One region of the Bacillus sp. SH7-1 genome, then DNA from elsewhere that is predicted to be linked to it. Evidence: predicted binding sites of a transcription regulator. Region 1 holds the regulator's gene; the other holds the start of a gene.
What was found. The regulator Rex, encoded in region 1, represses fermentation and respiration genes when NADH is low (regulators of the CRP and FNR family bind a similar motif). The targets are predictions, from matches to a motif close to TTGTGAAATATTTCACAA.

Region 1 (8,534 bases):
TCGCAGGTTCAAATCCTGTCCCCGCAACCAAATGGTCCCGTGGTGTAGTGGTTAACATGCCTGCCTGTCACGCAGGAGATCGCCGGTTCGACCCCGGTCGGGACCGCCATTTTATATAAAGAAAAGAACGAAACATGTTGTTTCGTATTTTTTTATTTGTTTTAACAAAAAACTAATAAAGACAGTCAAACTATCCTTAGGAAAACTCCTAAGGACTTTTTTATATATTCAAAACCTGTATAATAAAGAGCAGAGAACATTGTGAGTAAAGTAGGTGAAGTCTGTGAGTAAATATGAAATAACAACAAAATCTTCTGAGGAAACACAAAGATTATCAGAAAAACTAGGTGAACTTGTCGGGGCACAAGATGTAATTATTTTAGAAGGGGATCTGGGGGCTGGTAAGACGACTTTTACAAAAGGACTAGCAAAAGGTCTTGGAGTGAAAAGAGTTGTAAATAGTCCTACCTTTAATATCATTAAAGAATATAAGGGGAGATTACCGCTATATCATATGGACGTGTATCGCTTAGCAGAAAGTGAAGAAGACTTAGGTTTTGATGAGTATTTTTACGGTGGAGGAATTACGGTAGTAGAATGGGCTCATTTAATAGAAGCATATTTACCAAATGAAAAGTTACAAATTAGTTTATTCCATGCTGGAGATGACACAAGAAAAATTGTGCTCGAGCCAATTGGAGACCGATATATTAGATTATGTGAGGAGCTATTACAAGATGAAAGTACTAGCAATTGATACTTCAAATTACGTAATGGGCGTATCCCTTATTGAGGAAGGAAATGTAATTGGGGAAATCATTACGAATTTAACAAAAAACCATTCTGTACGTCTTATGCCAGCTGTAGAACAACTGTTAAAAGAGTGCGGTGTAAAGCCGAAAGAATTAACTAAAATTGTTGTAGCAGCTGGACCAGGATCGTATACAGGTGTTCGCATAGGCGTGACAGCTGCAAAAACATTAGCTTGGTCACTTCAAATACCAATTGTAGGTGTATCAAGTTTAGAAGTAGTAGCTGCAAATGGTGCTAATTTTAATGGACTAATCTGTCCTTTATTCGACGGAAGACGTGGACAAATTTATACTGGCTTATATACATATGAAGGAGAGAATTTAACTTCTATAGAAGAAGACCGAATCATCCTTATTGTAGACTGGTTGCAAATGTTAAAAGATAAAGGAAAGCCTGTTTTATTTATTGGTAACGATGTTAAATTGCACAAAGAAACAATTATTGAACATCTAGGCAATCAAGCTGTATTTGCTCCTTTCACTAAAAATAACCCAAGGCCAAGTGAATTAGCATTCTTAGGATTACAAAAAGAAGAACAAGATGTACATTCATTTGTTCCTAGTTATCTTCGTTTAGCTGAAGCTGAAACAAAGTGGTTAGAAAGTCAAAACAAGTAGGAGCTTGCAGAAGATGGATATGATATTTAGAAAGATGGAACTCGATGATATTGCTCAAATTGTAGCTATTGAAGAAGCATCTTTTTCAACTCCTTGGACTGCAGATGCCTTTCACCGTGAGTTAATGATGAATGAACATGCACATTATGTTGTGCTAGAAAAAGATGGGCGTGTAATTGGGTATTGTGGATTGTGGATAATTATTGATGAATCACATATAACAAATATAGCTATTTTACCAGAATACAGAGGTCAGAAGCTAGGAGATGCTTTATTGAAAGAAGTTATTTCCGAAGCGAAAGCTCTAGGAGTAAAAACGATGACACTTGAAGTACGTGTATCAAATGAAGTAGCAAAACAGTTATACAGAAAATACGGATTTCAAAATGGTGGAATTCGTAAACGATACTATGCAGACAATCAGGAAGATGGTCTCGTAATGTGGGTGAATATATAATGGAAAAAAATACGATTATACTTGGTATTGAAACAAGTTGTGATGAAACAGCAGTAGCAGTTGTTAAAAATGGAACGGAAATTATTGCGAATGTTGTTGCATCACAAATTGAAAGTCATAAACGTTTTGGCGGAGTTGTACCAGAGATTGCATCCCGTCATCATGTAGAAGAAATTACAGTTGTGTTAGAAGAAGCATTAAAAGAAGCAAATATCACATTTGATGATATTGATGCAATTGCTGTAACAGAAGGGCCTGGTTTGGTAGGAGCGCTTTTAATAGGGGTAAATGCAGCGAAAGCAGTAGCTTTTGCACATGATATTCCTCTAGTTGGTGTTCATCATATCGCTGGTCACATTTACGCAAACCGTTTAGTAAAAGAAGTTCAGTTCCCACTACTATCACTTGTTGTATCTGGTGGACATACAGAGCTTGTTTATATGAAAGAGCATGGTTCATTTGAAGTAATTGGTGAAACAAGAGATGATGCAGCTGGAGAGGCATATGATAAAGTAGCTCGTACGTTATCCATGCCATATCCAGGGGGGCCTCATATTGATCGCCTTGCACACGAAGGAGAACCAACAATCGATTTGCCTCGTGCATGGCTAGAACCGGATTCGTATGATTTCAGCTTTAGTGGATTGAAATCAGCAGTTATCAACACTGTGCATAACGCAAAACAACGCGGGATAGAAATTGCACCGGAAGATTTAGCAGCAAGTTTCCAAGAGAGTGTAATTGACGTACTAGTAACGAAAGCATCTCGTGCAGCGGATGCTTATAACGTAAAGCAAGTGCTTCTTGCTGGTGGAGTAGCTGCGAATAAAGGACTGCGTGCACGTTTAGAAGCAGAATTTGCACAAAAAGAAAATGTAGAGCTAATTATTCCTCCCCTATCTTTATGTACAGATAATGCAGCAATGATTGCAGCGGCAGGTACAATTGCATATGAACAAGGAAAACGTGCTACATTAGCTTTAAATGCAAATCCAGGATTAGATATTGAAGCATAGTTATGCACAAAATTAACCACAGCTTGTGGATAAAACCCATATTATCTGTTGATAATATGGGTTTTATTGTGTATATAAAATGTTGATAACTTTTTAGTCCTCTGTGGATAATGTGGAAAAGTTATTTTAATGTTTATTTTATAAAGGTGGATATGTGTATAAAGTTGTGGATAAAACCAATGATGTCTGACCTTTGCATATATCCTTTTTCGGGAAATAAAAATTAAGAAGGTATTTCTAAAAAACATTTTGAAATATGCTCTTATTATAGGGGGTGCTGATATTGTCAAACTTTGTCGGTAAATCGGTATTTCGTATCGAATCGTTGATATATAGGGCTACAATAGATATATTTGAAAAATCTTTGTTATATTCTAAGTTACGATTGATATATTCAAAAAATTATTTATGTACTAAAAGAAAAAAGATGTCGCATAGTCAAAAATCCTGACTTATGAGACATCTTCCTTATTTAAATATACTTATACATGCAGCTCTTCCCATTCTGCCATGCAAGTTTCAAGTTGTTCTTGTAGCGTTTGCTTTTTCGTTGTAATTTCACTAGCTTTTTCATAATCTGCATATATTTCTGGTAGGCAAAGTTGATCTTCTAACGTAGCAATTTCTTCTTCTAATTCCACTATATTTTGTTCTAGCTCTTCAATTTTTCTAGTGCGTTGACGCTCTAGTTTTTTACGCTCTTTTTCTTCTAAATAATTTAATTTCTCTTGTGCAACCACCTTTTGAACAGGAACGTCATTTTCTTGCTGTTCAAGTTCTGCACGTTCAATCATTTCATTTTTCTTTTCAACGTAGTAATCGTAATCCCCTAAATATTCCTGTGCACCTTCTGTTGATAACTCAACCACAGTCGTTGTTACACGATTAATAAAATAGCGGTCATGTGAGACAAATAGAAGAGTACCAGGATAATCAATTAAAGCATTCTCTAAGATTTCTTTACTATTTAAATCAAGATGGTTTGTAGGCTCATCGAGAATTAATAAATTCGATTTTTGCATCATAAGTTTTGCAAGAGCTAACCGAGCCTTTTGTCCACCACTAAGAGAAGAGACAGGCTTTAGTACATCATCTCCTGTGAATAAGAAGTTACCTAATATCGTGCGAATTTCTTTTTCAGGTTGCAGTGGATATTCATCCCATAGCTCATTTAAAACGCGCTTAGAAGATGTTAAATTAGCTTGTTCCTGATCATAATAGCCAACAGATACATTGGATCCGAAAGAAACATCACCATGTAATAATGGTAACTTATTCACAATAGATTTTAACAGTGTGGATTTCCCAATTCCGTTTGGACCAACTAAAGCAACGCTATCTCCGCGAGTTAAGCGCATTGTTACATGTTCAATAATTGGATCCTTATCATAGCCGATGGTTGCATCCTTTACTTGTAAAACATCATTTCCACTTTGTTTTTCGATATCGAAGTGGAAGGAAGCTGACTTAGAGTCACCTAATGGTCTTGTTAATAATTCCATTCGGTCTAATTGTTTCCGGCGGCTTTGCGCACGTTTTGTCGTAGATGCACGAGCTATATTTTTTTGAACGAAGTCCTCTAGCTTAGCGATTTCATCCTGTTGTTTTTCATAACGTTTCATTTCTTGCTCGTATAGTGCTGATTTTAAGTCTAAATATTTACTGTAGTTACCAACAAATCGTCTACTTTCTTTATTCGAAATTTCATATACTTGTGTAACAAGTTTATCTAAGAAATAACGGTCATGGGAAACGATTAGTATTGCGCCAGGATAACCTTGTAAATATTGTTCAAGCCAAGTTAATGTTTCGATGTCTAAATGGTTTGTAGGCTCGTCCAAAATAAGTAGGTCTGGTTTCGTTAATAATAATTTACCGAGAGCTAATCGTGTTTTTTGTCCACCGCTTAATGTAGAAATCGTCGTCTGGTGCGTTTCAACTGGGAAGCCAAGACCACTTAAAATCGAACGGATATCTGCTTCGTACTGATAGCCACCTTGATCTTTATAATCTAATTGTAATTGGTCATAATCAGCTAATAATCTTTCATATGTAGCCTCGTTTGAAAAGTTTTCTTCTTTTCCCATCTCTTGCTCTAGCCTTCGAAGTTTTGTCTCCATTTGCTGCAAGTGTGTAAAGACGGTTAACATTTCATCCCAAATTGTTAAAGACGTTTCTAACCCGGTATTTTGGGCTAAATATCCGATTGAGACATCTTTCGGTTTTATAATTTCGCCACCATCATGAGATAGCTCACCAGCTATTATTTTTAATAATGTAGATTTTCCGGCTCCATTTCGTCCGACTAATGCGATACGATCTTTCGTTTGAACTTCCAATTTTATGTTTGCAAGAATCGTTTCTGCACCGTATAATTTCGAAAGCGCGTTTACTTGTAATAAAATCAATGTTTTCACCTCAAATAATTTCTTAACTTTGCCATGTTTATATTTCTCAATCATACTAAAAATAGTGTATAGTTTAAAATACAGAGAGAATACTTCTTCTTTCTATTATACAAGGAATTTAATAAGTGCTAAACTTCTGTATTTGATTAAAGCATATGAATAAAGATAGGAAGAGAGGAGAGGTTATATGGAGCAGCAGAAAATTCCACAAGCCACTGCTAAGAGATTGCCTCTATACTATCGATTTATCCAAAACTTATCTCTGTCTGGTAAGCAACGTGTTTCATCTGCCGAATTAAGTGAAGCGGTAAAGGTTGATTCCGCAACAATTCGAAGAGATTTCTCATACTTTGGAGCGTTAGGGAAAAAAGGATATGGATATAACGTAAATTATTTATTATCATTTTTCCGTGAAACACTCGACCAAGATGATATAACACGTGTAGCGCTTATTGGAGTAGGTAATTTAGGGACCGCTTTCTTACATTATAATTTCACGAAAAACAATAATACAAAAATTGAAATGGCGTTTGATGTTAGTGAAGAGAAAGTTGGAACAGAAATCGGAGGCATTCCTGTATATCACTTAGATGAATTAGAAGAACGTTTATCAACTGATATACAAGTGGCAATATTAACAGTACCCGCTACAGTAGCGCAATCTGTAGCCGATAGATTGGCAGAAACAAACGTGCATGGTATTTTGAATTTCACACCAGCACGCTTAAATGTGTCAGACAATATAAGAATTCATCATATTGATTTAGCAGTGGAGTTACAAACACTTGTTTACTTTTTAAAAAATTATCCACAATAAAACGCAGAGGAAGCGACCTCTGCGTTTTATTATTGTTTTTTCTTTGTGAATTTAACTAAGATAAGGCGAAGTGCCAAATTAAAATCAATCGTTGCCATAACTGCAAATAGTATTGTCCACATATTCCAAATTGTATCTGTTACGTTCGTAATGGCGAAGCGTGTAAAGATACATCCTAGAAGGAAGTACAATGCAGCCATGAACAATGGTGAGTTTCTCATACTAAAAATCCTCCGATAAAGCCTTGCATTTCTTCAGCTTCTTTAATCATTTCTTGAATTTGTTCGTTACTCACTAAAACTTGAGCAATTGCAACTAATGTATTCATTGCAACATGAGCTGCAATCGGAACGATAATACGCTTCGTTTTTACATATAAGAAGGCGAATACGAGCCCCATAGCAGTGTATACCAATAAGTGAGTAAAATCAAAATGAATCGCCGCAAATACAAGGGAACTAATGATAGCGGCAATAAAGAAGTTAAACTTCTTATAAAGTGTACCAAATAAAATTTTTCTAAATACGATTTCTTCCAAAATAGGTCCTATTATAGAGATGACGATAAGGAACCAAGGTGTCGTTCTTGCGATATCCATGAGTCTTGCTGTATTTTCAGATCCAGGTTTAATACCTAATACATACATTTCAATCATACCAGCAATACTTTGCGAGAAAAATGCTAAGAAGAACCCGATAAAAATCCAACCGATCGTAGCTGGAACAGTAGAACGCTTTGTATCTAAATGTCTGTCGCGAATATCTGTTCTAAGTAACCAAAGTACGATACATAATGCAATAAAGAAGCTAATGATTGCCCAGTGACCAGTTATGAGTTGAAATTTCTCTTCCCTAGTGAATCCCCTGTTATCATAAAGTCCAGTTTTCAGGAGAAGTGGTAATCCAGCAATTGATGATAACTGCATTAAAATGTATGTAACGATAACCCACCAATATTGTTTTTTCAAATGGTTTAACCATCCTTTCTAACTCTAGTGTATGAGATAAGGTAGGATAACATGTAAAGATGCTACCTACGATATAAACTTTACTTACATTATGTTTTTTTTGTAAATCCTTGTTTGAAATTATAATAGAAGACAGGAGAAAGTTGTGTGTGTAGCGAAAACAACTTAGGGTGTCCTTTCATATTGTAACATACGAGTAGTGGAAACAACGATTCATATAGTAAAGGTAGAAGAAGAGGAACTCTATATAGAAAAGTTTATAGCTTAATTTGCGAAAAAATTATGATTTTTTTACTTGCAAAAGAAATTGAGATTATTTATTATTATAAGTGTGTTAGCACTCGGGTGACCTGAGTGCTAATAAATAAAATTTACATAACAAAATGAGGAGGTTATTGTTCATGCTAAAGCCATTAGGTGATCGCGTTGTAATTGAGCTTGTTCAAGCGGAAGAAAAAACAGCAAGTGGTATTGTATTACCAGACACAGCAAAAGAAAAACCACAAGAGGGTAAAGTTATTGCAGTAGGTACTGGTCGAGTGCTTGAAAATGGTGAGCGTGTTGCTTTAGAGGTAGCAGCAGGTGATCTTATCATCTTCTCAAAATATGCAGGTACTGAAGTGAAATATGAAGGTACAGACTACTTGATTTTACGTGAAAGTGACATTTTAGCAGTTATCGGTTAATTATATAAATCTTAAAAAATCCAAGGGGGTCAATTATTATGGCAAAAGATATTAAATTTAGTGAAGAAGCACGTCGTTCGATGCTTCGCGGTGTCGACACTCTTGCAAATGCAGTAAAAGTAACGCTTGGACCAAAAGGTCGTAACGTTGTTCTTGAGAAAAAATTCGGTTCACCACTTATTACAAATGACGGTGTAACAATCGCAAAAGAAATTGAATTAGAAGATGCATTCGAAAACATGGGTGCGAAATTAGTAGCAGAAGTTGCTAGCAAAACAAATGATGTAGCTGGTGACGGAACAACAACTGCAACTGTATTAGCACAAGCTATGATTCGTGAAGGTCTTAAAAACGTAACAGCTGGTGCGAACCCAATGGGTCTTCGTAAAGGTATCGAAAAAGCTGTAGTTGCTGCAGTAGAAGAATTAAAAACGATTTCTAAACCAATCGAAGGTAAATCTTCTATCGCACAAGTAGCTGCTATTTCTGCTGCTGACGAAGAAGTAGGTCAATTAATCGCTGAAGCAATGGAGCGCGTTGGTAACGACGGCGTTATTACTTTAGAAGAATCTAAAGGTTTCACAACAGAATTAGACGTAGTAGAAGGTATGCAATTTGATCGTGGATATGCATCTCCTTACATGATTACTGATTCTGACAAAATGGAAGCAGTTCTTGATAACCCATACATCTTAATCACTGACAAAAAGATTTCTAACATTCAAGAAATCTTACCAGTATTAGAGCAAGTGG
Region 2 (15,711 bases), on a different contig from region 1:
CCATTTACAATTTAATGCGGGTGTAGTTTAGTGGTAAAACAAGAGCCTTCCAAGCTCTGGTCGAGAGTTCGATTCTCTTCACCCGCTTTTCAATTATGGGCCTATAGCTCAGCTGGTTAGAGCGCACGCCTGATAAGCGTGAGGTCGATGGTTCGAGTCCATTTAGGCCCACCATAATTGTTCCGCAGTAGCTCAGTGGTAGAGCTATCGGCTGTTAACCGATCGGTCGTAGGTTCGAGTCCTACCTGCGGAGCCATATTTATAGAGAAGTACCCAAGTGGCTCAAGGGGCTCCCCTGCTAAGGGAGTAGATCGCTAACGCGGTGCGAGGGTTCGAATCCCTTCTTCTCTGCCAGTAATTGGCCCGTTGGTCAAGTGGTTAAGACACCGCCCTTTCACGGCGGTAACACGGGTTCGAATCCCGTACGGGTCATACTAAAAGAGATAGCATAATCTGCTATCTCTTTTTTGTTGTGTAAAAGTGGACTTTGAATAGTCTGCTTTTTTTATGGATTTCTGGTGTCTTTTCTTTAATGCTGGGTATTAATCATTGCAATAAATTGTAGAAGATTGATGTATATGCACTTATTTTTGCAACCTTTTTATTCTCTCATTCGACTATATTAGTAAAGGGAGGAAGAAATAAAAATGGACATAGCCTATTTAGTAAAACAAGCAATAAGAGGAAATGATCATGCATTTGAACAACTCATTACTTTTGTTCGCCCAAAATTATATCGAACAGCCTATTCTTATGTAAGAAATGAACAAGATGCACTGGATATATACCAAGAAACAATTTATGAAGCATATCTTTCACTGAAAAAATTAAAAAAGCCGGAGAAATTTCAAAGTTGGATTATCAAAATTCTTGTTTTTAAATCCATTGATTTTGTAAGAAAATCCTCTAGACAATTTGTTGCGAATGATAAAATATTTGCTAATTTATGTACAGAAGAGAGCATGAATACATTAGAACAATCATTGGATTTAACCGAGGCATTTAATTTCTTAGATCCTACTTACAAAACTATTATTTTATTAAGGTATTATCACGATTTATCTATTAAGGAAATTGCTGAGGTTCTTAATTCTCCAGAAGGAACGATAAAATCTCAATTACATCGAGCAAAGCAAGCCTTACGCCCCATTTTAAAGGAGGGATATAGTTATGAATAAAGATGAATTTAATCACCATATCAATGATATTCCTATACCAGAAGACCGGTTAATTCAAAGAGAAAAAACAGCCATGCTTCAAGCTAAGAAAAATCAATATCGTAGGAAAAAAACAATCAAGTATTCTAGTCTTGTTGCTTGTGGAATATGTGTTTCTCTTTTAGGTTTTGGATTCATTTCTCCTGCTATGGCAAAGACATTATCGAGTGTTCCAGTTATAGGCCCCATTTATGCACAATTTAATGATATTGCTTCTGATAAAATTGAAAAGGATGAGCTTGCTACATCCATTGAAAGACAAGATAACCATAGTGGTTTAACGATGAATGTGAAAGAAGCTGTTTACGATGGCGGACGTTTAGTGATCACGGTGGAATACAAAGGAGAAAATACTATTTCCAATAGCAATGAAGAGAAAGCTGGATTTAGTTATGTAACCATTAATGGGAAAGAAGTTAGAGCTGCAATTGGTTCTACTTCACAGAAGTCAAAAGGACGAAACACCATTATCGAGCGGCATGAATTCACTCTGGCTAATTACGGTGAATTTGGTGATAAAATTGATGTTTCAGTCCATGGAGAAGATTTATTTGGAAAAACAGGTACATGGAACGTAGCATTTCCTCTTACAAAAGTTGAAGGTGAGATTCGTAAATTTACTCCTAATATAAAAACATTAACGAAAGATAATCTGTATGCATTAACAGTAGATCAAGTAGCCTTTTCTTCACTTTCAACGAGGATTGATTTGACCTTTGATTATCCAAATGAAATGGAAGTTAATGATAGCTGGCCAGCACTTGATTATACTGTCACTGATGATAAAGGAAAAATCTACGAAGGAGTCAGCTTACAAGTTGGTAGCACGGGACTATACGGACACCATATTGTTTTAGCTCTTCCACCAATGGATAATCCTCCAAAATCCTTAACAATTGAACCTACGTATCTTAGTGGTCTAAATGCTACATTAAAAAATGGAGGTGCTGAAGATTTGAAAACGACTGTGTTGCTACAATAATTGAAGAGCTTTGCTAGGTTTCCATGTCTATTGACTGTTAATAAGTGATGGTATGTTAATTTGACGTGTATGAAAAAAATATCGCTATTCAGCTAAGATAAATTTGTATCCATATAATCCAAAAACGCTATTCTTTTTGTAGAAATATACAGAAAGGATGGCGTTTTTTATACTGTTATCATTGTCGAGTTTTGTCGGTAAGTCGATATGTTGCAAAAATCGCTGATATAATTTGAGTTACGGTCGATATATTTAAAAAATCGCTGATATATTTGGAGTTACGGTCGATATATTCTAAAAATCGCTGATCTAATTTCACTTACCGACAAAAAACATAAGAAAATCCCCTTTCACAATCTAAAGAAAACGCCTCCATTGAAATGGATTCCACACCTATTCCAATAACTTTACACTTTATGTGAAAAAGTTCACAAATAGGTCATAATTTGTGAAGTAATTCACAATGATACGTGCTACAATATGAGTGTAAAGAAGTTAAACAACATTAAATTAGTATTTTAATTAATTACTTAAACAATCATAAAAAATAGATGTGAACAATAGAGAGGGGAAATTACCATGAAAAAAGGTATCAATCGTGTAGTATTAGTAGGAACAGGAGCTGTAGGTTGTAGTTACGCTTACTCAATGATCAACCAAGGTGTAGCTGAAGAATTCGTATTAGTAGATGTTAATGAAGCAAAAGCAGAAGGGGAAGCAATGGACTTAAGCCATGCGGTACCATTCTCTCCATCACCAACAAAAGTTTGGAGCGGTAGCTATGCAGATTGTAAAGATGCAGACTTAGTAGTTATCACTGCTGGATTACCACAAAAGCCAGGTGAAACTCGTTTAGACTTAGTTGAGAAAAATACAAAAATCTTCAAACAAATCGTTCGCGGTATTATGGATAGCGGATTCGATGGAATCTTCTTAATCGCAACTAACCCAGTTGATATTTTAACTTACGTAACTTGGAAAGAATCTGGTCTACCAAAAGAGCGCGTAATCGGTTCTGGTACTACTTTAGACTCTGCTCGTTTCCGTTACATGTTAGGTGACTACTTAGATGTAGATCCACGTAACGTTCATGCTTACATCGTTGGTGAACACGGTGACACTGAACTTCCAGTATGGAGCCACGCTACTATCGGTGTACAAAAACTAGAAACAATCTTAGCTAACAACGAACAGTACAAACAAGAAGACTTAGATAAAATTTTCGAAAACGTACGTGATGCAGCTTACCATATCATCGAGCGTAAAGGTGCAACTTACTACGGAATCGGTATGTCACTACTTCGTGTAACTAAAGCAATCTTAAGCAACGAGAACAGCGTATTAACTGTATCTGCATACCTTGAAGGACAATACGGTGAGAAAGATGCTTTCGTGGGTGTCCCAGCTGTTATTAACCGCGAAGGCGTACGTGAAATTGTAGAACTTGAGTTAAATGAAGATGAAAAAGCGAAATTCGCTCATTCTGTAAAAGTATTAAAAGAAACAATGGCACCAGTACTATAGTAATTGATAAATCATTCAGGGGCGGGACACTGCTTTCTACCTCTGAATTTATATAATTTAATATAAATTCCTTTTCCGGTTTCCCTTGTATATCCCCAATATACCCCTTTTGCTGGATTAGGGTCGTTTATAGAAAAGAGCACTCTACTTTACGTAGAGTGCTCTTTATTATTTTTTAGGTGTTAATCCTAATTTCTTTAAAATATCTACCAGTGTACCGCTTTTTGATTTTTCCACAGGTGTTTGTGATTTAGAAGCATCTGGTCCTTTTTTCAAGAAGTTCTTTTCAACGAAGCGAATATCTTTTTCGTCGACAATACCATCTTTGTTAAGGTCTCCGTCTTTCACAGATAGTCCTTTTTTACCATAGTTGCTAGCGATAATTTCAGCATCTTTTATATCAATTACTTTATCACCATTTACATCACCTGCAAGGTTTTCATCAAGGCGTGCATAATAATATTGGCCAAGCAGCTTACCATCTTTTTCAGTACCTAATTTTGTTGTTAGTTGGCTTGTTAAATGCCCTGGCACTTCTACATATAAGTTGTAGTCGCGTTTATTAACAGGAAGGCCATTTAATTTGAAGTATCCGTATTTATCTAGTGAGCCTTCAAACTTATGACGGTAAGAATCAGTCGCATATACTTTTACACCAAGCTTTGTATAATCGAACTTTTCATCTAAATATCCACGTTCATTTAAGAATGCACCAGGTTTAATATTTCCTTCTACTAGTGAATTTAAGGACATTACTGAGAATGATTGATCTTGAAGGACACGCATTCTATTTGGCTCTGTTTCTCCTGGCTTCCAGTATACAAACACTGGTGACTCTAATTGAGCATTTGCCTCATAAAACTCATCATTTTCTAATTTGAACGTTACATCAATGAATGGGAAATCACCATCTAATCCAGCGAAGTTTTTGTCATCGATAGCACCGCCAACTGTAACAGAGCCTGCCTCTAGTTTCGGTTCATTTACTTTTGCTGTTACCCCTTTTTCAGCAAGGAGTTTTTCAAAAGCAGGATTAAATTTCGCATTTGCAAATTTGAAGTTCTTCTCTAGGAACTTTACGTTAAATTCCCCAGCAACAAATTGTTTTACGTGTTTCGCATTTAGGGTTACAGTAAGTTCATCATTTTTGTATACTTCTTTTTTATCATAACTAGTTTTCGCATATTGAGCTCCTTGTGGGATAAACCAATAGTTATTTACACCATTTGGATAGTCAGGACCTGCAGTTGCATAATCGAAAATATATACGCCTGTGTTCATTGGACCTTCCACTTTAAAGGATTCAGGAGTAATGCCAACTTTAAAGTCACCATTTGCATTAATAGGTAAAAACTTATGCAAGTATGGAGAATAGTCATAATACATAACGCCATTCGCTTCTTGCGTAATGTTTAATCCTTTTCCTTTTAAGTAGTCAACGTTTGAATCGTACACATTTCCTTTAATCCATAGTGCCTTTTTGCCATCTTCCACTGTATAATTCTCTTCATTTAATTCATAAATACCAGGTTTTAATCCAGTTAATTTCACTTCAGGTGGTGTATTATCAATTACGACATAATCACCTTTCACACGTGCTTTCCCGGCTTTATCATAGCCAACAAACTCAATTGTGTAGTCTCCTTCTGGTAAGTTGATTTTCTCATCACCAATTGGTTTCGCAGGATCATTTGTGAAAGGATACACTCTGCCGTTAAAGAATGAATCTAAGTAGTAATATACATCCGTTTTTAGTCCACTCGTGTTTAACGTTCCAATGAAGCCAAGAGCCTTATTTGTTTTGGAATCTTTCACGATAAGATCTAACGTTTCAAGTTCGCTATTTAATTGGAATGCCCCGTGAACATATGATTCACCGTATGGATTAAATTTCGATGTATCAGTTGAAATTGCTTTTCTTGATAATATCGCATTTTCAATACCAGGCTCTGATACACGAATAGAGAACGGAATTTGATACGTTTCTTCTTTATTTTTCGTATTTGTAATATGAATATATCCTTCATATCGGCCTTGTTTTACACCGGCTGGAACATTAATTTTTGCTTCAATTTCATCTGTTTTGCCAGCATCAAGAGTAATTGTCTCTGGAACAGAAACTTTTACACCGTTTGCGGTAGCATCGTTAATAGCAGAAGATGCTGGTGTGTAAGAAATTTCTGTTTTGAATTCTTTTTTCTCTTGTTTATTATGATTTTTCACTTTTATACTTCGTTTTTGTTCAAGTGCTTCACCGTCTTTTTGATAAAACTTCCCGAATGCAATGGATCCGGTTTCTTCTGGTACTTCAATTACTTCATCATTTACAACTGTTTTTGTTGTATCTAGCACTTTAAAACTTGTTTCCGTATGAACGGCGTTGTACGCATCTACTCGTCCAGCTCCAACTTCATATACAGAATACTTTTCTTTTAAATCATCAGCTGTGTTCATAAGAGACGCCTTTACATCGAATGGAGAGTATTCTGGGTGTTCTTGTAAAATAAGAGCAGCAACGCCCGCGATATGAGGAGAAGCCATAGATGTTCCTTGCATACGCTCATAGGAAACGTCATAGTTTTCGCCTTCTTGTGGATCGTTAATATATTCAGGCACTGTTGAAAGTACAGCAACACCAGGCGCTGTAATATCTGGTTTAATATCATCATTTGATGTAACAGGGCCGCGTGAGCTAAAGTCTGCAAGATGATCGCCTTCTGTTTGAATATAACTAAGTTCGTCAAAGGTAAAGGATGTATTACCTTGTTCGATTTGAGCTTTTAGTTTTTCACCGTCTTCTTTCGTTAGGCGGAATGCTGGAATGTATTTTGTACTTTCGCCAACGTAGAAAGGAATTTCTCCGTCCACATTGTTATAAATAATAACGGCTTTTGCACCAGCTTGTTTCGCATTTGCGATTTTTTCATCAAATGAGAGTGTGCCACGTGCAACGAGAGCGATTTTTCCTTTTACATCTTTTTTACTAAATTCGTCAGGCGTACCGATTCCTACAGATTCAATAGGTAAAGATTGTCCTTTGAAATCTTCTATTTTATCAGTGAAGTTTTTGCCAAATAAAATTAAGTTAGGGAATTGTACCTGTCCAGCACGACCTGATAGTTTTGGTAAGGAAATAGAACTGTCACTTGCCCCGACCGTAATCGCAAATGGAGAAGCACCTGGTGATCCGAGTGTCGCTGGATTTGGACCAGAGTTCCCAGCAGCAACGACTGTAACAACACCGGAAAGCATCGCGTTATTGACAGCGATAGACGTTGGGTCAAGCGGATTGTTGCTATCATCACCTAACGATAAGTTAATAACGTTCATACCGTCAGAAATAGATTTATCGATTGCAGCAATAATACCAGAACTATCTCCGCTTCCGTATGGACCGAGTACACGATAGTTATACAGTTCAATGTCAGGTGCAACACCTTTTACTGCGGAATCTGATGTGTTTTTCTTTTGAGCAGAAACGATACCTGCTACGTGAGTACCGTGGGCTGTGTAGAAGGAAGAACCACGATCATCAAATTCAGGAGCACCAGATTGTTGCCACTCTGTATAGGTTGTTTCCATCGGATCAGCATCGTTACTAATAAAGTCCCAACCTTTTACGGAGTTTGGGTCTATCTTACTAGAATCTTCATCCGGTTTTGCACGATATCCTTTATACACGTCTTTTAAGTCTGGATGATTGTAATCAATACCTGTATCTAATACCCCAACTTTAATTCCTTTTCCGGTAATGCCCTCGCTATGTAACTTATCTACTCCAATTTGCGGAATACTATCTGTTAGTTTTTGAGGTGCTTTCTGCTCTGCTTGTTTTGGTAAATTTAATTTCACTTCGTAATCTTTCCAAATACGTTTTACAACCCCAATTCGTAACAATTCTTCAACTGTATTTGCAGGTAATGTTAGCGCAACCCCATTTATAGCATGTTTATAAGAACGTTTAATTTGTACAGACTGGAAATTCCCTGACTTTACTGATGGGCTGAATTGATAAAGACGTTTTAGTCCTTTTTGGAATTCCTCATGTTCTTGATCAATACGTGCTTTTATATTTTCAGGAGCAGCCTGTAACCCTTTTTCTTTTTGTTTTAATTCATTAATCTTTACTGGCGCAGTTTGAAATTCTACAATGATATTTACTGGTTCGGAACTACTCGTATTAATATCTGGCGAAATAGTAAAACCAGGATTGGCATCTAACGTTTGTAATGCCTGACGCTGTTCTTTAGAAAGTTTTGATAGTAAAGACTGGGCGTTTGAAGAGTCAATTTGGTTAATAGGATTTTCAGCAAGTACATTGAACGGAAAGGCAGTTGAAAACAGAACGCCAGCCGTTACAATTCCGGTAACAAAACGATTTTTCTTTTTCATGTATAAGCCTCCGATAATTTATATTTTAAAAATTATTTCTCTGTGCCTGGTGTTTGCTCTGCATGGAATGTCCAGTTTAACTGTAAGGAATCACCCTGGAATTTATTTTGATCTTGGTCGTTGTCTTCAAAGGAGAAGAGAACGTGTAAGGAATCTGTTTCACCGGATGGGATGCCGTCTATTAAGTTATGACGTTCTAGAGAAGTAGCTACATCTTCGGGTTTCATAGTTTTTAATTCTGATAGTTTTGTTTCCCACAAAATCTCATGATCATCGTTTGGATTAGATGGCTTTCCATCATTCACTAAAAATGTAACGATGATGTGATCGCCTAAATCTTCATCATCATTATTTTTCTTTGCATCTGTAACTTCATAGGATGTTTCAAGTGCTACTTTTGCAATATCCAATGACCCTTTATTTTCAAGCTTGAAATTTTTTTCAATAAAATCACCAGGCTTTAAATCTTTCACATCAACGATTACACTTGGATTAATAGAAAGGTCTAGTGTTCCCGCTTGAAATGAATTATTCGATGTTTCAGAATCACTGAAATAGGCGAATACACCGCCGAATGTAAGGGATAAGCCAAGTGAAGCTGTGACAACTCCCATTCCAACCTTTTGTTTTAATGACATAAGAAAGCCCCCTAATTAAATTTTTATGACGACCGTTCGTAACAAGGATAAATAAGTAAACATAGTAGTCCGCTATGAATTGTAGTTACGAAAAGTCGTCGTTCTTTATTGAGAACAAGTATATGCTTATGAATTTTCCATTTCAATAAAATTGTGACAAAAAATGTTGAGAAACATTTTTTTATGACAGATTATATTACTACGAATTTAAGTGAAAAATAGCGTGAAAAACAGTATGAATCTAATAAAATAGGGGTTGAGAAATAAATAATAGGATAAAAGGGTAGTAGGAAATGAAGCGTTTTCAATGAATATTCGTCAAAATTCGATATTTTATATAGAAATGTGAAAAAAATTAAACATTTTTAAGAAAAAAACGTATATTTTTTATAAATTAACAAGGATATTTCAGTTTTTCGCAGAATTGGTAAAGTATAAAAAATTCTGTCATCTTAGTGAGGTGAACATATTGAGTGTAATAAATTGTGAAGAAGTGAAACGAGATGAGTTTCATACAGAAAAGTACTATGACAGTTATAACATCTTTGGCGCACATGTTGTGACGGAAGATGAGATGCGAGGTGTACGATTTACAGTATGGGCTCCTCATGCGAAAGCAATGAGTGTTGTTGGAGATTTTAATGAATGGGATTATGAGCAACATAAGATGCTACAAATGACAGAAGAGGGAATTTGGTCCCTATTTATACCGCATATTGAAGAAAGAGAAATATATAAATATGCGATTGAAACGATAGCTGGTGATGTCATTTTTAAGGCAGATCCGTATGCTGTATATGCAGAAGTAAGACCGAATACGGCATCTGTAGTTTTTGATATAAAAGGATATGAATGGAATGATAAAAACTGGAGCCGTAAGAAAAAGAAAAAATCGATTTATAAAGAAGCGATGACAGTTTATGAATTACATTTCGGTTCTTGGAAAAAGAAAGAAGACGGAACACTGTATTCTTACAGGGAAATGGCAGAAGAACTCATTCCTTATGTGGTGGAACATCAATTTACACATATTGAAATTATGCCGCTTGTTGAGCATCCATATGATCGTTCTTGGGGATACCAAGGGACGGGATATTATGCAGCAACGAGTAGATTCGGCACGCCACATGATTTGATGCATTTTGTCGATGAATGTCATAAATATGGAATCGGTGTCATTTTAGATTGGGTGCCGGGGCATTTTTGTAAAGATGCTCACGGTTTATATTTGTTTGATGGGACACCGACTTATGAATATAAAGATAAAGATGTGCAAGAAAATCCAGTATGGGGAACTGTTAATTTTGATTTAGGAAAGAGGGAAGTACGTAATTTCTTAATTTCAAATGCGTTATTTTGGATGAGATATTTCCATATTGACGGTTTCAGGGTGGATGCAGTTGCGAATATGTTGTATTGGAATAAAGAAGGGCAAGAGCAAAGTAATGAGCACGCTGTTGCATTTTTACGAGAGTTAAATGAAGCGGTGTTTGCAGAAGATGAAGATTTTCTTATGACAGCAGAAGATTCAACAGCTTGGCCACTTGTAACAGCCCCAACGTATGAAGGTGGGCTTGGGTTCAATTACAAATGGAATATGGGCTGGATGAATGATGTGCTGAAGTATATGGAGTGTGCGCCTGAGTACAGGAAGTATATTCATGAGAAAATGACGTTTTCTATACTATATGCTTACTCTGAAAACTTTATATTACCGCTTTCTCATGATGAAGTCGTTCATGGGAAAAAGTCGTTATTAAATAAAATGCCAGGAGATTACTGGGATAAGTTTGCTCAACTTCGTTTGTTATATGGATATTTCTTTACTCACCCAGGAAAGAAATTACTTTTCATGGGAGGAGAATTTGGGCAGTTTGATGAGTGGAAAGACCTTGGAGATTTAGATTGGAATTTACATGATTTTGAAATGCATCGTTATATGCATGATTACTTTAAAGAGCTCATAGCATTGTATAAGCGCTCTAAACCACTTTGGCAGCTTGATCATTCGCCTGAAGGATTTCAGTGGATTGATGCTAATAATAATGAGCAAAGTATTTTCTCTTTTATCCGCCAAGGGGATAAACAAGAAGATGCGTTAGTTGTCGTATGTAATTTTACGAAAGCTACATATGAAAACTATAAAGTAGGTGTACCAGATTTCGAGTATTATAACGAGATTTTAAATAGTGATGCTGAGCAATATGGCGGATCAGGGCAAGTGAATAAGAAGCGTCTTAAGGCGATTCAAGAACCGTATCATAATCAAGCGGCACATGTAGAAATTACAATTCCACCATTTGGCGTATCCATATTACGACCAGTGAAGACGAGAAAGGGGAGCAAAAAACAAGATGGCTCAAAAACAAAAGTGCGTAGCAATGTTACTAGCAGGGGGAAAAGGTAGTCGTTTAAGTGCATTAACAAAAAATTTAGCCAAGCCAGCTGTTCCATTTGGTGGCAAATATCGCATTATTGATTTTACGCTAAGTAACTGCGCGAATTCTGGTATTGAAACGGTTGGGATTTTAACGCAATATCAACCACTTGAACTTCATAATTATATCGGAATCGGCAATGCGTGGGATTTAGACCGAGTAAGCGGTGGAGTCACAGTATTACCTCCTTATGCGGAGTCTTCAGGTGTGAAGTGGTACACAGGTACGGCAAGTGCCATCTATCAAAACTTAAACTATTTAAGTCAGTACGAACCAGAGTATGTCCTTATTTTATCAGGCGATCATATTTATAAAATGGATTACAGTAAAATGCTAGATTATCATATTGAGAAAGAAGCGGACGTTTCGATTTCTGTTATTGAAGTGCCTTGGGATGAAGCGAGTCGCTTTGGCATTATGAATACGAACGAAGAGATGGAGATTGTTGAATTTGAAGAGAAACCGCAATTTCCAAGAAGTAATCTTGCATCAATGGGAATCTATATTTTTAATTGGGCTATTTTGAAAGAGTATTTAGAGATGGATGCAAGAAATCCTGAATCTAGTAATGATTTCGGAAAAGATGTACTTCCGCTTTTATTAGATGAAGGGAAGAAGCTAATGGCGTATCCGTTTGAAGGATATTGGAAAGATGTTGGAACGGTGAAGAGTTTATGGGAAGCGAATATGGATTTACTTCGCGATGAAACATCGCTGAACTTAAACGATCGTAATTGGCGTATTTATTCTGTGAATCCAAACGAACCGCCTCAATATATTGCTGAAAAGGCAAAAGTAGAAGAGTCACTTATTAATGAAGGATGCGTCATTGAAGGGGACGTGAAGCATTCTGTCTTATTCCAAGGGGTGACGGTGGAAGAAGGTAGTATGGTTATTGATTCTGTCGTTATGCCAGGAGCGAAGATTGGTAAAAATGTTGTGATTGAAAGAGCAATTGTTGGATCGGAAATGGTTATTGAAGATGGAACAATCATTCGTCCAGAAAAGAATGTTGACGATGTAGTACTCATTGCTGAAGGGAAATAGAGAAGGGGGATGAAATGAATGGGAGAAAAAATGTTGGGAATTATTAATGCAACGGGAAGCTTTCCTTCCTTAAAGAAAGTAACAGGGCATCGTTCACTAGCGGCGTTACCATTTGGGGGCCGTTATCGACTCATTGATTTCATGCTTTCAAATATGGTGAATTCTAATATTCATAGTGTGGCAGTTTTTACAAGCCATAAAAACCGTTCACTAATGGACCACGTTGGTTCAGGCAAACAGTGGGATTTAGATAGAAAACGAGACGGACTGTTTTTATTCCCGCCAAATTGCCAATGTGATCAAGACGAATTTGGATCTTTTGCACATTTTAGAAGACATATTGATTATTTTCTAAGAGCCAGAGAAGAGTATGTCGTTATTACGAATAGCCATCTCGTAACAGCATTAAATTTTCAAGCGGTGTTAGAGCGACATATACATACGGCAGCTGACATTACGGAAGTTTGTCATGAAGGGGTTTCGCTGCAAACATACGTGTTAAAGAAGCAATTATTGTTAGATTTATTTGAAGCATATAAAGATGTGGAGCAATACAGTTTATTTGATGTAGTGAGAGAAAAGCGCGGAAAATCACTGCATATTGCTACGTATGAACATACTGGATATGTAGCTATTATTGATTCAATTGAAAGTTACTATAAACATAGCTTAGAAATATTGCAGCCTGCTATTTGGAAGCAACTATTTAAGAAAGAAGCACCAATCTTTACGAAAGTAAAAGATGAGCCGCCAACTCGTTACTTAAAGGGTGCAGCTGTGAAAAATACAATGATTGCAAACGGCAGTATTATTGAAGGTGAAGTAGAAAATAGTGTTGTCTCCCGTTCTGTTAAAATTGGGAAAGGTTCAATTGTTCGTAATAGCATTATTATGCAAAAGAGCCAAATTGGAGATAACTGTATAATAGACGGTGTTATTATTGATAAAGATGTGAAAATTGGTGACGGTGTTGTCTTAAAAGGAAACGCCGATGAGCCGTATGTTGTAGAAAAAGGAAGCGTTCAAAACAGTACGATTAATAGTTATTCTTAAGAAATCAGTGGGGGTTTTCCTCCACTGATTAAAGTTTTAATTCAAATGAAAACTCGAAGGGAGGAAGCTGCAAGAGAAGTAGTATAAGCTTTTCGTGCAGTGGGACAACAAGTGAATATTTTATTTGCAGTATCAGAATGTGTACCATTTGTTAAATCGGGAGGATTAGCTGATGTAGCAGGTGCGCTCCCAAAAGAGCTGAAAAAATTAGGTGTGGAAGTTCGCATTATACTCCCAAATTATAGTCTTATTCCGCAAAAATTAAGGGATGGATGTACGCTACATAAAGTAATTAACGTCCAGCTTGGCTGGAGAAATCAATATTGTGGAATTTTAAAAGGTGAGCAAGACGGGATTACGTATTACTTAATAGATAATGAATATTATTTTAAGAGGGATTCTCTATATGGTCATTATGATGATGGAGAGCGTTTTTCTTATTTTTCAAAAGCAGTTTTAGAGTGTATTCCGCATCTTGATTTTGAAGTGGATGTGCTTCATAGCCACGATTGGCATACAGCTATGGTGAATTTCTTACTGCGTGAAAAGTATCAAGATAATCCATTATATGAGCATATTAAAACGGTGTATACGATTCATAACTTGCAGTTCCAAGGTGTATTTCCTCCTGAAGTGATGTACGACTTGTTAGAACTTGGTGATGAATATTTTCATAGTGAGCAGTTAGAGTTTTATGGAAATGTGAACTTTATGAAGGGTGGCATTATCGCTTCTGATCAAATTACAGCGGTTAGCCCGACATACAAAGAAGAAATTCAATATGAGTTTTTCGGTGAGAAGTTAGATGGGTTGTTACGAAAATATAATGATAAGCTTAGCGGCATTGTAAATGGAATTGATACGAGCGTATATAATCCAGAAACGGATTCGTATATTACTGCTCAGTATGATGCGGAGTCATTATATGACAAGAATGAAAATAAACGCGCATTGCAGCGTTATTTTGGTTTGCCAGAAAAAGAAGATACACCGATTATTTCAATGGTAACGAGATTAACGAAGCAAAAAGGTCTTGATTTAGTACGTACTGTATTCCGCGAAATAATGGAGGAAGATGTACAATGTATTATTTTAGGATCAGGTGATTCTGAATATGAGCAATTCTTTGAGTGGATGGCATACGAGTATCCTGAGAAGGTAAAAGTGTATATCGGCTTTAATGAGGAATTAGCTCATCAAGTATATGCGGGAAGTGACTTATTCTTAATGCCATCACTGTTTGAGCCTTGTGGTCTTGGACAACTTATCGCATTAGCGTACGGTACAATTCCAATTGTAAGGGAAACAGGCGGATTAAATGATACTGTACAATCTTATGATGAAGAAACCGGAGAAGGAAATGGTTTTAGTTTCACGAACTTTAATGCACATGACATGTTGCACACGGTTCGCCGGGCGATTGAATTTTACCACGATAAACCGGTATGGGAGCAGCTTGTAAAGCAAGCGATGACTGAAGATTATAGCTGGGAGAAATCAGCTCTTGCCTATAAGAAATTGTATAAAAGTCTCATGGAATAACGTGTAGGTGGTGAAGAAATGTTTACTCATGTTGAAAGTTTCAAATCAGCTTTTCTAGAAAAGTTAGAGACGATGTATGGTAAAAGTTTCAAAGACTCTACAACTCGTGATCAATACAATACGCTTGGGTACATGGTACGTGAGTATATGAATAGTCAATGGATTGCAACGAACGAAAGTTATCGGTCTGGAGAGCGAAAGCAAATGTATTACTTATCCATTGAGTTTTTACTTGGGCGTTTGCTTGGAAGTAACATATTAAATTTAGGTATTAGGGATGTATGTGAGCAAGGACTTTCTGAGCTTGGGATTTCTTTGCAACAGTTAGAAGAGGTGGAAGCAGATGCAGGTCTTGGGAATGGTGGACTTGGACGATTAGCAGCCTGTTTCCTTGATTCACTTGCATCTTTAGACTTACCAGGTCATGGCTGTGGAATTCGTTACAAACATGGCTTATTTGATCAAAAAATTGTGGATGGTTATCAAGTTGAGTTTCCAGAACAGTGGCTTCTTCATGAAAACGTATGGGAAGTAAGAAGGCATGATCAAGCTGTAGAAGTAAGTTATTTCGGCAATGTTGAACCGCTCTATATTGATGGACGTTTAGAGTTCAGGCATACGAATGCAGAAGTGATTATGGCAGTACCGTATGACGTTCCAGTAGTAGGTTATGAGACGAGTACTGTAAATACACTTAGACTTTGGAATGCGGAACCAGTTCCTTTCCCGCAAAATTGCAAAGATATTTTGAAATATAAGCGTGAAACAGAAGCGGTATCGGAGTTTTTATATCCAGATGATACGCATGATGAGGGGAAAATACTGCGTTTGAAACAACAGTATTTCCTCGTATCAGCAAGTTTGCAAAATATCGTTCG

Region 2: the regulator Rex is predicted to act here: its motif matches at 2,646-2,663, upstream of DN390_RS21870 (L-lactate dehydrogenase).

Annotation. Positions count from the first base shown of each region.
Region 1 covers NZ_QNUD01000031.1:9,003-17,536, reverse strand. Annotated here, with positions in the region: tRNA gene DN390_RS22680 (tRNA-Met) at 1-30, shown strand, start outside; tRNA gene DN390_RS22675 (tRNA-Asp) at 34-109, shown strand; gene tsaE (tRNA (adenosine(37)-N6)-threonylcarbamoyltransferase complex ATPase subunit type 1 TsaE) at 284-757, shown strand; gene tsaB (tRNA (adenosine(37)-N6)-threonylcarbamoyltransferase complex dimerization subunit type 1 TsaB) at 738-1,430, shown strand; gene rimI (ribosomal protein S18-alanine N-acetyltransferase) at 1,444-1,887, shown strand; gene tsaD (tRNA (adenosine(37)-N6)-threonylcarbamoyltransferase complex transferase subunit TsaD) at 1,887-2,903, shown strand; gene DN390_RS22650 (ABC-F family ATP-binding cassette domain-containing protein) at 3,386-5,311, opposite strand; gene DN390_RS22645 (redox-sensing transcriptional repressor Rex) at 5,499-6,128, shown strand; gene DN390_RS22640 (YdiK family protein) at 6,158-6,349, opposite strand; gene DN390_RS22635 (CPBP family intramembrane glutamic endopeptidase) at 6,346-7,095, opposite strand; gene groES (co-chaperone GroES) at 7,497-7,781, shown strand; gene groL (chaperonin GroEL) at 7,820-8,534, shown strand, end outside.
Region 2 covers NZ_QNUD01000030.1:1,176-16,886, forward strand. Annotated here, with positions in the region: tRNA gene DN390_RS21830 (tRNA-Lys) at 1-3, shown strand, start outside; tRNA gene DN390_RS21835 (tRNA-Gly) at 17-87, shown strand; tRNA gene DN390_RS21840 (tRNA-Ile) at 98-174, shown strand; tRNA gene DN390_RS21845 (tRNA-Asn) at 182-256, shown strand; tRNA gene DN390_RS21850 (tRNA-Ser) at 264-354, shown strand; tRNA gene DN390_RS21855 (tRNA-Glu) at 361-432, shown strand; gene DN390_RS21860 (sigma-70 family RNA polymerase sigma factor) at 648-1,178, shown strand; gene DN390_RS21865 (DUF4179 domain-containing protein) at 1,171-2,199, shown strand; gene DN390_RS21870 (L-lactate dehydrogenase) at 2,779-3,723, shown strand; gene DN390_RS21875 (S8 family serine peptidase) at 3,892-8,115, opposite strand; gene DN390_RS21880 (CalY family protein) at 8,148-8,753, opposite strand; gene glgB (1,4-alpha-glucan branching protein GlgB) at 9,223-11,160, shown strand; gene glgC (glucose-1-phosphate adenylyltransferase) at 11,108-12,238, shown strand; gene glgD (glucose-1-phosphate adenylyltransferase subunit GlgD) at 12,257-13,291, shown strand; gene glgA (glycogen synthase GlgA) at 13,403-14,833, shown strand; gene glgP (glycogen phosphorylase) at 14,852-15,711, shown strand, end outside.